Regions from separate parts of the Arthrobacter sp. NPDC056886 genome, predicted to be linked through region 1. Evidence: predicted binding sites of a transcription regulator. Region 1 holds the regulator's gene; each other region holds the start of a gene.
The links. The regulator LexA, encoded in region 1, represses DNA repair genes until DNA is damaged. The targets are predictions, from matches to a motif close to TCGAACANNTGTTCGA.

Region 1 (3,272 bases):
GGTGATCGCCGCCCGGACATCGGCGGGCACGCCATGGGTGTTCTCGTTGACGTTGAGCAGGATGGGAACGTCCAGCTGCGGCGCGCCATACGGACGCAGGCCACGCAGATTGGTTCGGAGGGGCAGTCGGTTGAGGCGCTCAAGCTGGTCAGTCACGTGACCAGTTTAAGTGGTACCGGCACGGGCGCTGAAACTGTGACGCCTGCAACGGCACTTGGGTGAGGGTAGTTGGGTGATGGAACTTGGCTTGCCGGACGCTACTTGGACGGGACGAACAGCTCCTGGCCCGGCATCACACGCGCGGCATCCAGGTTGTTCAGCTGCACGATATCGGCCACAACGTCGCGGGGATCGCGCTCCGGGGCCACGGACCCCGCGATGGCCCAGAGGGACTCCCCCGGCTGCACTGTGACGGTAACGGTCGGTGTCGGGGAGAGCTGGTCCGCGGAATCCGCCGCCTTCGCGGGTGCGTTGAGGAATCCGCTGAACGACAGAATGAGCGCCGCCAGCAGGATCAGCGGGACACCGAAGAAGACGAAGCGTCCGCGCCGGGTGAGCCGCAGCGGCGCTTGCTTGGGCCGACCGGCGGAAACAGCGGCCGCCACCCCTAGCGGTGCGGGCGACGTCGGGGAGGTGCGCGGGCCGGCGTTGATCGGGTACACATTGCCGTAACGGATGCTGCCCTGGCCGAAACTGGTCTGGTCGACACTGCTCTGGCGGGCGCCGCTCTGGCTTGCGCTGCTCTGGCCGATGGTGCTGTGGCCGACGCTGCCGAGATCCACCACGCCACTGGCACCAGCCCTGCGGTGGTGATTCGTGACGCCCTGAACGAAAGTGCCTTGAAACGCGCTTGAAGCTGACATGAACTGAGCCCTCCTGGACCATACGGTGCCGCCCGGCGTACTCCACGTACTCGCCGCCAACCGGCCGAACCTTCGAACATAGAACCGAACACCGGATCCGGAGTCGCAACTCCGAACTCGAACACATATTCGAACTCTGCTTGTTCTGTTTTAGCACTTACTAACGAACGATGTCGAGACTCGCTAGAACAAATGTTTGAAAAAGCTTTGCGGCTGGCCTATTTTTGAGGGACAGAACAACCACAAATGAATTCACTGGGTGAAGTCATTGGTAGTTGATCAGCAGGGTCTGACATTTCAGACCGGAAGTTCCCGGTGACAGCAGCCAAGGCAGCCGGGCGGAACGGAAAGGCGTTGGCGAACATGGCAGCACAAGCCACCGGCGGCAGGGCCACCTCACGGAGCCCGCAGCCCGCCCGGGCCCCCAAAAGCCTCACCGTCCGGCAAAAGAAAATCCTGGAGACCATCCAGCGGTCCGTCACGGACAAGGGCTACCCGCCGTCCATGCGCGAGATCGGCGACACTGTCGGTCTGGCCAGCCTGTCGAGCGTTACCCATCAGCTCTCCCAGCTCGAAAAGCTCGGTTACCTGCGGCGCGATCCGAAGCGCCCGCGGGCCATGGAAGTGCTCATGCCGCTGACCCTGGACGAGGGGACCACCCCGATTTCGGGAGTCGAGAAGTCCAGCGGCCTGCGGGCCGTCGGCGGCCTGTCAGTGAATGAACTCGCCAGCGCCACTGACACCGCAATGGTGCCACTCGTCGGACGCATCGCCGCCGGCGGACCGATTCTCGCGGACCAGGTGGTGGAGGATGTCATGCCGCTGCCCCGCCAGCTCGTGGGCCACGGCGAACTCTTCATGCTCAAGGTGGCGGGCGACTCGATGATCGATGCCGCCATCTGCGACGGCGACTGGGTGGTTGTCCGCCGCCAGGGCGATGCCGTCAACGGCGACATCGTTGCCGCGCTGCTGGACGACGAAGCCACGGTCAAGACATTCCGCCAGCGGGACGGCCACACGTGGCTGCTGCCGCAAAACACCCAGTACGAGCCCATCCTCGGCGACCACGCCGTCATCATGGGCAAAGTCGTCTCGGTGCTCCGCTCCCTCTAGCGGCTGCGGCCGGGTCATCCCGGACCACGTAAACCCAAAGCAAACGTCCCCGCCGGTAATCCGGACGGGGACGTTCGCGTTTTCTGGTCGACTGGCTCCCCAATTGCCTATTTGGCGGCCTGTGCCGATTCTTTGGCCAGGCGCTCCAGGGCCGCCATGGCTATCGACGAATCGGTGGTGGGCCAGAAGGGCGGCAGCGCGGCGCGAAGGAATCCGCCGTAGCGCTCCGTGGACAGCCGCGAATCCAGCACCGCTACCACGCCCTTGTCCGACGTCGAGCGGATCAGCCGTCCGGCGCCCTGCGCGAGCCGAATGGCGGCGTGCGTGGCCGAGACGGACATGAAGCCATTGCCGCCGGCCTGGGCGACGGCCCGCGAGCGTGCCGTCATCAGCGGATCGTCCGGCCGCGGGAACGGAATCCGGTCAATGACCACCAGCCGGCAGGACACTCCGGGAACGTCGACGCCCTGCCACAGGGACATCGTGCCGAACAAACAGGTGTCCGGCTCGTCCGCAAACTGCCGCACAAGCGCCGTCATGGTCGACTCCCCCTGGCACAGGATGCTGAGGCCCAGCCGGGGCCGCATGGCCTCGGCGGCTTCCTCGGCCGCGCGCCGCGAGGAAAACAGGCACAAGGCACCGCCGCCGGAAGCGCGGATCAGCTTCTCGAGTTCGTCCAAGGCCTCGGGGGACGTTCCGCGGCCGGGTTTGGGCAGGTGCCGGGCGACGTAGAGGATGCCCTGCTTCGGATAGTCGAAGGGGGATCCGACGTCGACGCCGGTCCAGCTCGGGGCGCCGTTGCCAACGAGGCCGAGGCCGCCGGCAGCCGGCTCGAAGGCAGCGCCGATGGCCAGCGTGGCCGAGGTCAGGATGACGGTGTGGTCCGCGAACAAACCCTCGCGCAGACGCCCCGCGACGCTCAACGGCGCAACATTGATCAATGCCGGCGAGCTCTCGTCCGGCTGGGAGTAGCCCTGCGCCGGGTCGAAGCTGCTGTTGCGGGAGAACCACACCACTTCGCGGTTTTCGCGCGCTGCCAGGAGCCGCTCACAGAGTTCCAGGATGACCATCAGGCGTGAGCGGGCCAGCTGGCGTCCGCCGTCGGCCGACACGGAGCTGTCCCCCTTCGAATCAGACAGGGCGGCGCGGCACGCGTCGCGCAGCTGGTCGATGCAGTCCAGCTGCTCGCTGTTCAGCCCGTTGGGCATCAACCCACTCGGGACGCCGTCGATCGCCAGCTCCAGATGGGAGGCAGCATTGTTCAGCGCGTCCACGGTGATGCCCGTGTGTTTCCGG
Region 2 (3,272 bases), on a different contig from region 1:
AGGGTGTGGCCCTTGATGAACTCCATGACCAGATAGGCGATCCGGCCGTCTTCGCCCTGGTCCAGGACTCCCACCACGTGGGGATGGGAGAGCCGCGCGGCAGCCTTGGCCTCGCGCCCCAGCCGGTCAAGGAACTGCGGGTCATCGGCCAGATGGGGATGCAGCACTTTCAGCGCGACATCGCGCTCAAGGCGCTGGTCAGTGGCAAGGTACACGGTGGACATCCCGCCGCGGGCAAGCCTGGATTGAACCTGGTAGCGGTTGTCCACCAGGTTCCCTACGAGAGCGTCCTGCACGTAATCTTGCACCTTACAATCGTAGTCGCTGGACAGAAACGGGCCCGAATCAACATGCGATCCGGGCCCGTAGCGTCAAGCTCCGCTGTGAAGGAGCCTGTGCTGGAGTCTGTGTTTAGCCGAACAGGCTGCGGTTGGCCTTGATGGCGGCGACGTACCCCTTGGTGTCCTCGAACATGCCATTCTGGCTCACCGAGTACTGACCCTGGTAGTAGCCGGCGATCGCATTGTCCAGATCGGGGCTTGTGCGGACCAACTGGCGGATGATCGCGACGCCTGCCGTGGCGTTGTCGTACGGATCCAGGAGGTTCAGCTTGCGGCCCACGAGATCGGAGGCCCACTGGCCGGAGGACGGGATGACCTGCATGGTGCCGATCGCATTGGCCGGTGACACGGCACGCTGGTCGAAGCCCGACTCCTGGTAGGCAAAGGCCAGGGCGAGGCTGGCGTCCACGCCCATGCGCCGTGCCGTGTCCGCCACGATCGACTTCATCTGCGCACGGCTGGGCACCGGCGAGGCGTTGAGGAGCGCCTTGTTCTGGTTGGCCGAGCTGACCACGGCGGCCGGGTAGCTGAAGCCGAGGAACGTGCTGGGCACGAGGGGCGTGGTGGCAGCAGGCTTGCTCGAGGCGGGTGCGATCGTCGACGCGCCGGGGATGACCAGCTTCTGGCCGGGGTAGATGATGCTCGACATCGTCAGCCGGTTGGCCGACAGGACGTCCGAGAGCCTGACGCCGTTGCGGGCCGCGATGCCGGAAAGGGTATCGCCGGCCTTGATGGTGTAGGAGCCCGAGCTGACCGGCGCGGGCGCTGACGCTGCGGGCTTGGTCGCAGGCTTGGTCGCGGCGGGAGCCGGGGTGCTGGATCCGCCGCCGACCTTGACCTTCTGGCCGGGATAGATCACGGAGCTCATGCCGAGCCCGTTCCACTTGAAGACCTCGGAAAGCCCAACGCCGTGCCGCGCGGCGATTCCGCCCAGCGTGTCGCCGGCCTTCACGACGTAGACGCGGCCAGCGCCTGAGGTAACAGGGGCTGACGTTGACTTGACCGGGGTGGCCGGTTTGGCTGCCGGGGCCGGCGTCGAGCCCGTGAGCTTGATCTTCTGCCCCGGGTAGATGATGGTGTTCGCCTGCAGGTTGTTCAGCTTCAGCACGGCGAAAGTATCCAGGCCGTAGCGGCCAGCAACGGCGCTGATGGTGTCGCCGCGGGCGATCGTGTAGACGGCGGGAACCGCGGACTTCGCCGGCCGCATGGCGCTTGGCAGCGACGCCGGGACGGAGGCGGCGGGGATCATTGCCGCCTTGAGGGACGTTGCCGCGTCTGCCTTGGCCTGGGCACGCATGGCGGCCGCGAGGGTTGCCGGGACCGAACGCACACGCGATTCGGCTGCGGCAGGCTGGGCAATCGCCAAGGAGGAAAGCATGACGGCAGGAAGCGCCGCCGTTGTGGCCGCTATTAGCGGCAGGCTGCGCCCCGGACGGAGCTGTGGCGAACGTGAGGTTGTCATTGGAAAGATCCTCTTCTCAGCGGCAACGCTGCGGTCAGGCCGGTAGAACTGGTGTTACCAGTGTGACAAAAGTTATTTCTGTTACAAATGTGATCTATGTGAATGTCTCATGAATTAGCAATTAGCACAAGAACTGTTTGACGTTCGCAAACCAGTCTCAGGCGGAGTGTCGGCCAAATACCGGTCGCCCCGGGGTCCCGTGCGAACCCGGGCGGCATTCCGGCGGGCGGGATGGGCCATGGCCTTCGGCCGTCATTTCTGCGACTGCCGACTAGGCGGCGGGGCACCCGCCGTGGCAATCTTTATCCGTGAGTAATGTAGAAAGCCTCGTGGGCGAATGGCTGCCCCTGCCCGATGTCGCACAGCTTCTGAACGTACCTATTACCAAGGTCCATGCACTCCTGGACGAACGTGCGCTGGCGGCCGTGAGAATTGGCGACCGGCGCATCCGGTCCGTGCCTGCGGCTTTCATTCAGGACGGCCATGCAGTGGAGAGCCTGAAGGGCACCATTGTGGTCCTTTCGGACGCCGGATACTCCGATGAGGAACTGATCAACTGGCTCTTTACCCCGGATGAGTCCCTCCGCGGCCGGCCGATCGACGCCCTTCGGGAAGGGCGCAAGACCGAAATCCGCCGCAGGGCGCAGTCACTGGCCTGGTAGGAGCACACTGGCAGCCTAGTGAGCCGGCAACATCATTAACCCGGCAACATAATTAGTAACCTGCCGTCACGGGCCGTGCACAGCGTAAGCCGCTGTGCACGGCCCGACCGCTTTTCCTGGCACCTTGGCCTGGCAGGGCCGGGCTAGGCGGCGCGGGAGACCGTGGCCTCTGCCAGCCTGCGGAGCGCGGTTTTGGGCAGGTCTTCAAGCGGCAGGAGGTCCAGGGCAGCGAAGGCCGCCTTGCCGAACTCCTCGATGAGTACTTCGGTGGCCTGGAGCGCACCGCAGCCCACGATGATCCGGCGGATCTCCTCGATGTCCGCGTCGCTGAGATCGGGGCTGCCCAGTTTGGCGTCGATATACTCTGATTCGGCCGGCGAGGCCTGGTCCAGGGCGAAAGCCACCAAGACTGTGCGCTTGCCCTCACGGAGATCGTCCCCGGCGGGTTTGCCCGTGGTGACGGGGTCGCCGAAAACGCCAAGGACATCGTCCCGCAGCTGGAACGCCTCACCGAGCGGCAGGGCAAAGGCGGAATAGCCGCGTAGCAGCTCATCACCGGCGCCGGCCAGGGCGCCGCCCAGGGCGAGCGGGTGTTCGGTGGAGTATTTGGCCGACTTGAACCGGATGATGGATTGGGCCCGGCTGACTGCCCCGGCGCGGTCCCGCCTGGGCCCGGCGACCTCTTCCAGGATGTCCAGGTACTGCCCGGCCATCACCTCGGCGCGCATGAGGTTGAAGATCAGCCGTGCCGGGCTGCCGGAGGCGGCGCGGTGCCCGATTTCCGTGAACGATTCCTCGCTGAAGGAC
Region 3 (3,272 bases), on a different contig from region 1:
GGACGATCGACGCCGTCGGCACCGCCGTCGGGAACGTCAAGAATGACTCCCCGGAACTCATCCAGCCGGTGGGGAGCCTGTTCTAGGGAGTGGCCGGCGGCTGGCGCGGGTCCGGAACCCTGGCCGGACTTTCCGCCTCAGAGCGTCACTTTTCCGCCGCCGTCGACCGCCCAGCCGGGGTTGAAGGCGACCTCCCAGCGGTAGCCGTCGGGGTCGGCAAAGTAGCCGGTGTACCCGCCCCAGGGCTGTGTCTTCGGTGCCGAGACGATAAGGGCTCCCGCCGTCTCGGCGGCGGCCATCACCAGGTCGACTTCCGCCGTGCTGGCCAGATTGTGGCTGAGCGTGATGCTCGCGACGCCGGCCGGGGGATCGGTGGCCGCTTCGGATTGCATTTGGCCCGCGTCCCAGAGCGAGAGGATCAGGCCGTGGTTGACCTGGATGAAGAGCACCTGGCCGGATACCTCCCGGTGGACCGGCCATCCTAGGCCATCGACGTAGAAGCTACGTGAGGCGTCAACACTGCGGACACCCAGCGAAATTAAGTCGACTCGTGGCTGCATCTTTCGATACTGTCATGCACATGCCCACAAATCACGCAGACGACAAGACCGCCCAGGCCGACCGGGAACAGCTCGCCGCCGTACGGGTGGCTGTTGACGAGGTGGACGAGCAGATCGTGGCCTTGATCGGGCGCCGCGAACGGCTGATCCGGATCGCCGGGACCCTCAAGGCGGACAGTGCCGAAGTCCGGGCACCCGGACGCGTGGAGCGGGTCATTGAACACGTCCGCGCCACGGCCGAACAGAAGGACATCGACGTCGAACTGGTCGAGAAGACCTACCGGGCGATGATCGACGCCTTCATCACGCTCGAGTTGGAAGTGTACAAGTCCACTTCCTAGCAGGAGGCTTCCTGGCGGGGGCTCAGAGGGCCTCTTCGACAGGCACGTTGGCCTGGTAATCCCGGCCGTCACAATCGCTGAAAGCGGTCATGAGGTGGCCCTTGGGCAGGCCCAGCACGGTTGTCATGGGGAAGTTTCCGGTGATGGTGTTTCCTGAGTGTTCCACGCCTTTGAGGTCGAAATTCTCTTCCGTGCCGTCATGGTTGAAGTAGTAGAAGGACACGGCCTCGCCGTTCATGAACTCAATGCCCAGTCTGCGCTGATGGGAGTAGTCCGGCCCGGCTGCCAGTAGGCCCACCACGTAGGCGCCCTGCCCCGGGATATTTCCGTCTATATCAAAGGTCGCCACCAAGGTTGAATTCTTGGCGGCGACCTTTACGTGCTTCAGGAGTGCGATGTGGGAGCTCATGGCTCAATCCTGCTACCTGTGCCACGGTCCGTCCACCCCCGATCTGGGTTTTGTCGCTACTCCGACGTAGACTGGGTTTATTCGAAGATATGTTCGAATAAAGCTTGAGTCTTCAGTCTTCAGTCTGGAGTTTTGAGTCTTGGATATGTAGGGCTAGCAGAAGCAGGGACTGGACCGGCTCCAGCCCGGACTGGGTCGGGAGGCAGTATGGGCATGTTTAGCGAGTCTGTGGATGTCGTCTGCACGCCCGCAGGACAGCCCCTGCGCCTCGACTGGGCAGGCCGGCACTACACGGTCTGCGCGGAACCCGTCCGCTGGTTTGAGCGCCGGCAATGGTGGGCGGAGGAAAACCGGGCGCCGCTCGGGAGCGGTCCGGGCCTGGTGGACCACGAGATCTGGCGGGTCCAGGTGCGAGCCGCCGGGAACCAATCCGCGGACTCCACCCTCACCCTTGACCTGACCCGGCATGTCGGCAGCGGCCGGTGGCGGCTCCTGAGGATCCACGACGCCCTGCAGCCCCTCCGGAAGCCCAAGACAGCATGAACTTCACCCACCTACACGTCTCCACCGCCTTCAGCGCCCACTATGGCGTCTCCTGGCCGGATGAACTGGCCGCCGCGGCCGCCGCAGACGGCGCCACCGCGCTCGCCTGCACGGACCGGGATGGGTTGTACGGCACCGTCAAGCACCTGAAGGCGTGCATGGGCGCAGGGCTGGATGCGATCGTCGGGGTGGACCTTGCGGTCTTTGACGACGACGGCGACCTCCGCACCCAGCTGGGGGGACGCGTCGTCGTGCTGGCGCACGGACACAACAAAGGCGCCGGCTACCGGGCGTTGTGCCGGCTGATCTCCGACGCCCATGCCCGCACCACTGGCAAGGCAGGGGGAGCGGTGCCGGTGGCCGTCACACGGGCGGAACTGGCTTCCCGCACCCTGCACCCGGAAACCCTCCAGCCGGTCCTGACGGTGCTGATCGGCCCGGACTCCGACGTCGGCCGCGCCATGGGGGGCAGGCGCTATCTGAGGCCCCGCACCCTGTTCAAACGCTGGCTGGATGCCATGCCCCCCGGGACCCTGGCGGCCGAGGTCGTGTCCCAGCTCAGCCCGCCCGGGGAACCGCTGAGCACCGCCCACGCGGTGCGGATGCTCAAGTTGGCAGCAGAGCACGGGGTGCCCGCCGTGCTGAGCAATGCTGTGCGGTATGTGGCCGAGGACGGCGCGGCCACCGCCGATGTGCTGGACTCGGCCCGGACGCTTAGATCCCTCCCCGAGCTCTCCGCAGCCCCGCTGCTGCAGCCCAATGGGCAGGGCTGGCTAAAATCTGCGGCCCAGATGCTGCAGTTGGGCAAGGAGATCATCCACGCCGCCGGCTATGGAACGGCGGACCTCAAACGGCTCCTGGCCCAGACCGAGGCGCTCGCGGACCGCTGCCGCATGGATCCTGTGGCCGACATGGGCTGGAAGCAGCCCGTGGTCCCCGAAGGATCCGTGATCGGGATCGACGGCGATGCGCTCGCCGAACTTACCCTGCGCTGCGAGGCGGGGATCGGCCGCCGTTTCCCGGGAATCTCCGGGCAGCAGGAACAGCAGATGCGAACCCGGCTGCAGCACGAGCTCCGGATCATCGACTCGCTGGGCTTCGCCTCCTACTTCCTGACCGTCGCAGAGGTCTCCCGGATGATCCTGGACATGGGGGTCAGGGCCGCCGCCCGCGGATCCGGGGCCTCCAGCCTGGTCAACTACCTGATCGACGTCAGCCAGGTGAACCCGCTCCAACACGACCTCATCTTCGAACGCTTCCTCTCCCGCGACCGCGCCACACTGCCCGATATCGACATCGACGTCGAAAGCGCCGAACGGCACAACGTCTACCGGAAGATCTTTGAGCGCTTCGGAGCCGAACGCGTCACGCTGATGAGCATGCAGAATGGCTACCGCGCTCGCGGTGCCGTCCGGGACG

Region 2: ACFRJ8_RS20375 (LysM peptidoglycan-binding domain-containing protein) is a predicted target of LexA. The motif match lies at 1,929-1,944, and genes of this name have one in related genera.
Region 3: ACFRJ8_RS03470 (DUF6504 family protein) is a predicted target of LexA. The motif match lies at 1,392-1,407, and genes of this name have one in related genera.

The regions. Positions count from the first base shown of each region.
Region 1 is NZ_JBHUBT010000015.1:50,325-53,596, reverse strand. It holds gene ACFRJ8_RS21485 (histidinol-phosphate transaminase) at 1-156, opposite strand, end outside; gene ACFRJ8_RS21480 (LysM peptidoglycan-binding domain-containing protein) at 258-605, opposite strand; gene lexA (transcriptional repressor LexA) at 1,227-1,976, shown strand; gene ACFRJ8_RS21470 (ATP-dependent DNA helicase) at 2,084-3,272, opposite strand, start outside.
Region 2 is NZ_JBHUBT010000013.1:102,824-106,095, reverse strand. It holds gene ACFRJ8_RS20380 (PASTA domain-containing protein) at 1-308, opposite strand, end outside; gene ACFRJ8_RS20375 (LysM peptidoglycan-binding domain-containing protein) at 412-1,803, opposite strand; gene ACFRJ8_RS20370 (Rv2175c family DNA-binding protein) at 2,112-2,465, shown strand; gene ACFRJ8_RS20365 (polyprenyl synthetase family protein) at 2,609-3,272, opposite strand, start outside.
Region 3 is NZ_JBHUBT010000002.1:84,832-88,103, reverse strand. It holds gene ACFRJ8_RS03490 (SOS response-associated peptidase) at 1-86, shown strand, start outside; gene ACFRJ8_RS03485 (VOC family protein) at 138-560, opposite strand; gene ACFRJ8_RS03480 (chorismate mutase) at 575-901, shown strand; gene ACFRJ8_RS03475 (hypothetical protein) at 924-1,310, opposite strand; gene ACFRJ8_RS03470 (DUF6504 family protein) at 1,518-1,853, shown strand; gene ACFRJ8_RS03465 (DNA polymerase III subunit alpha) at 1,850-3,272, shown strand, end outside.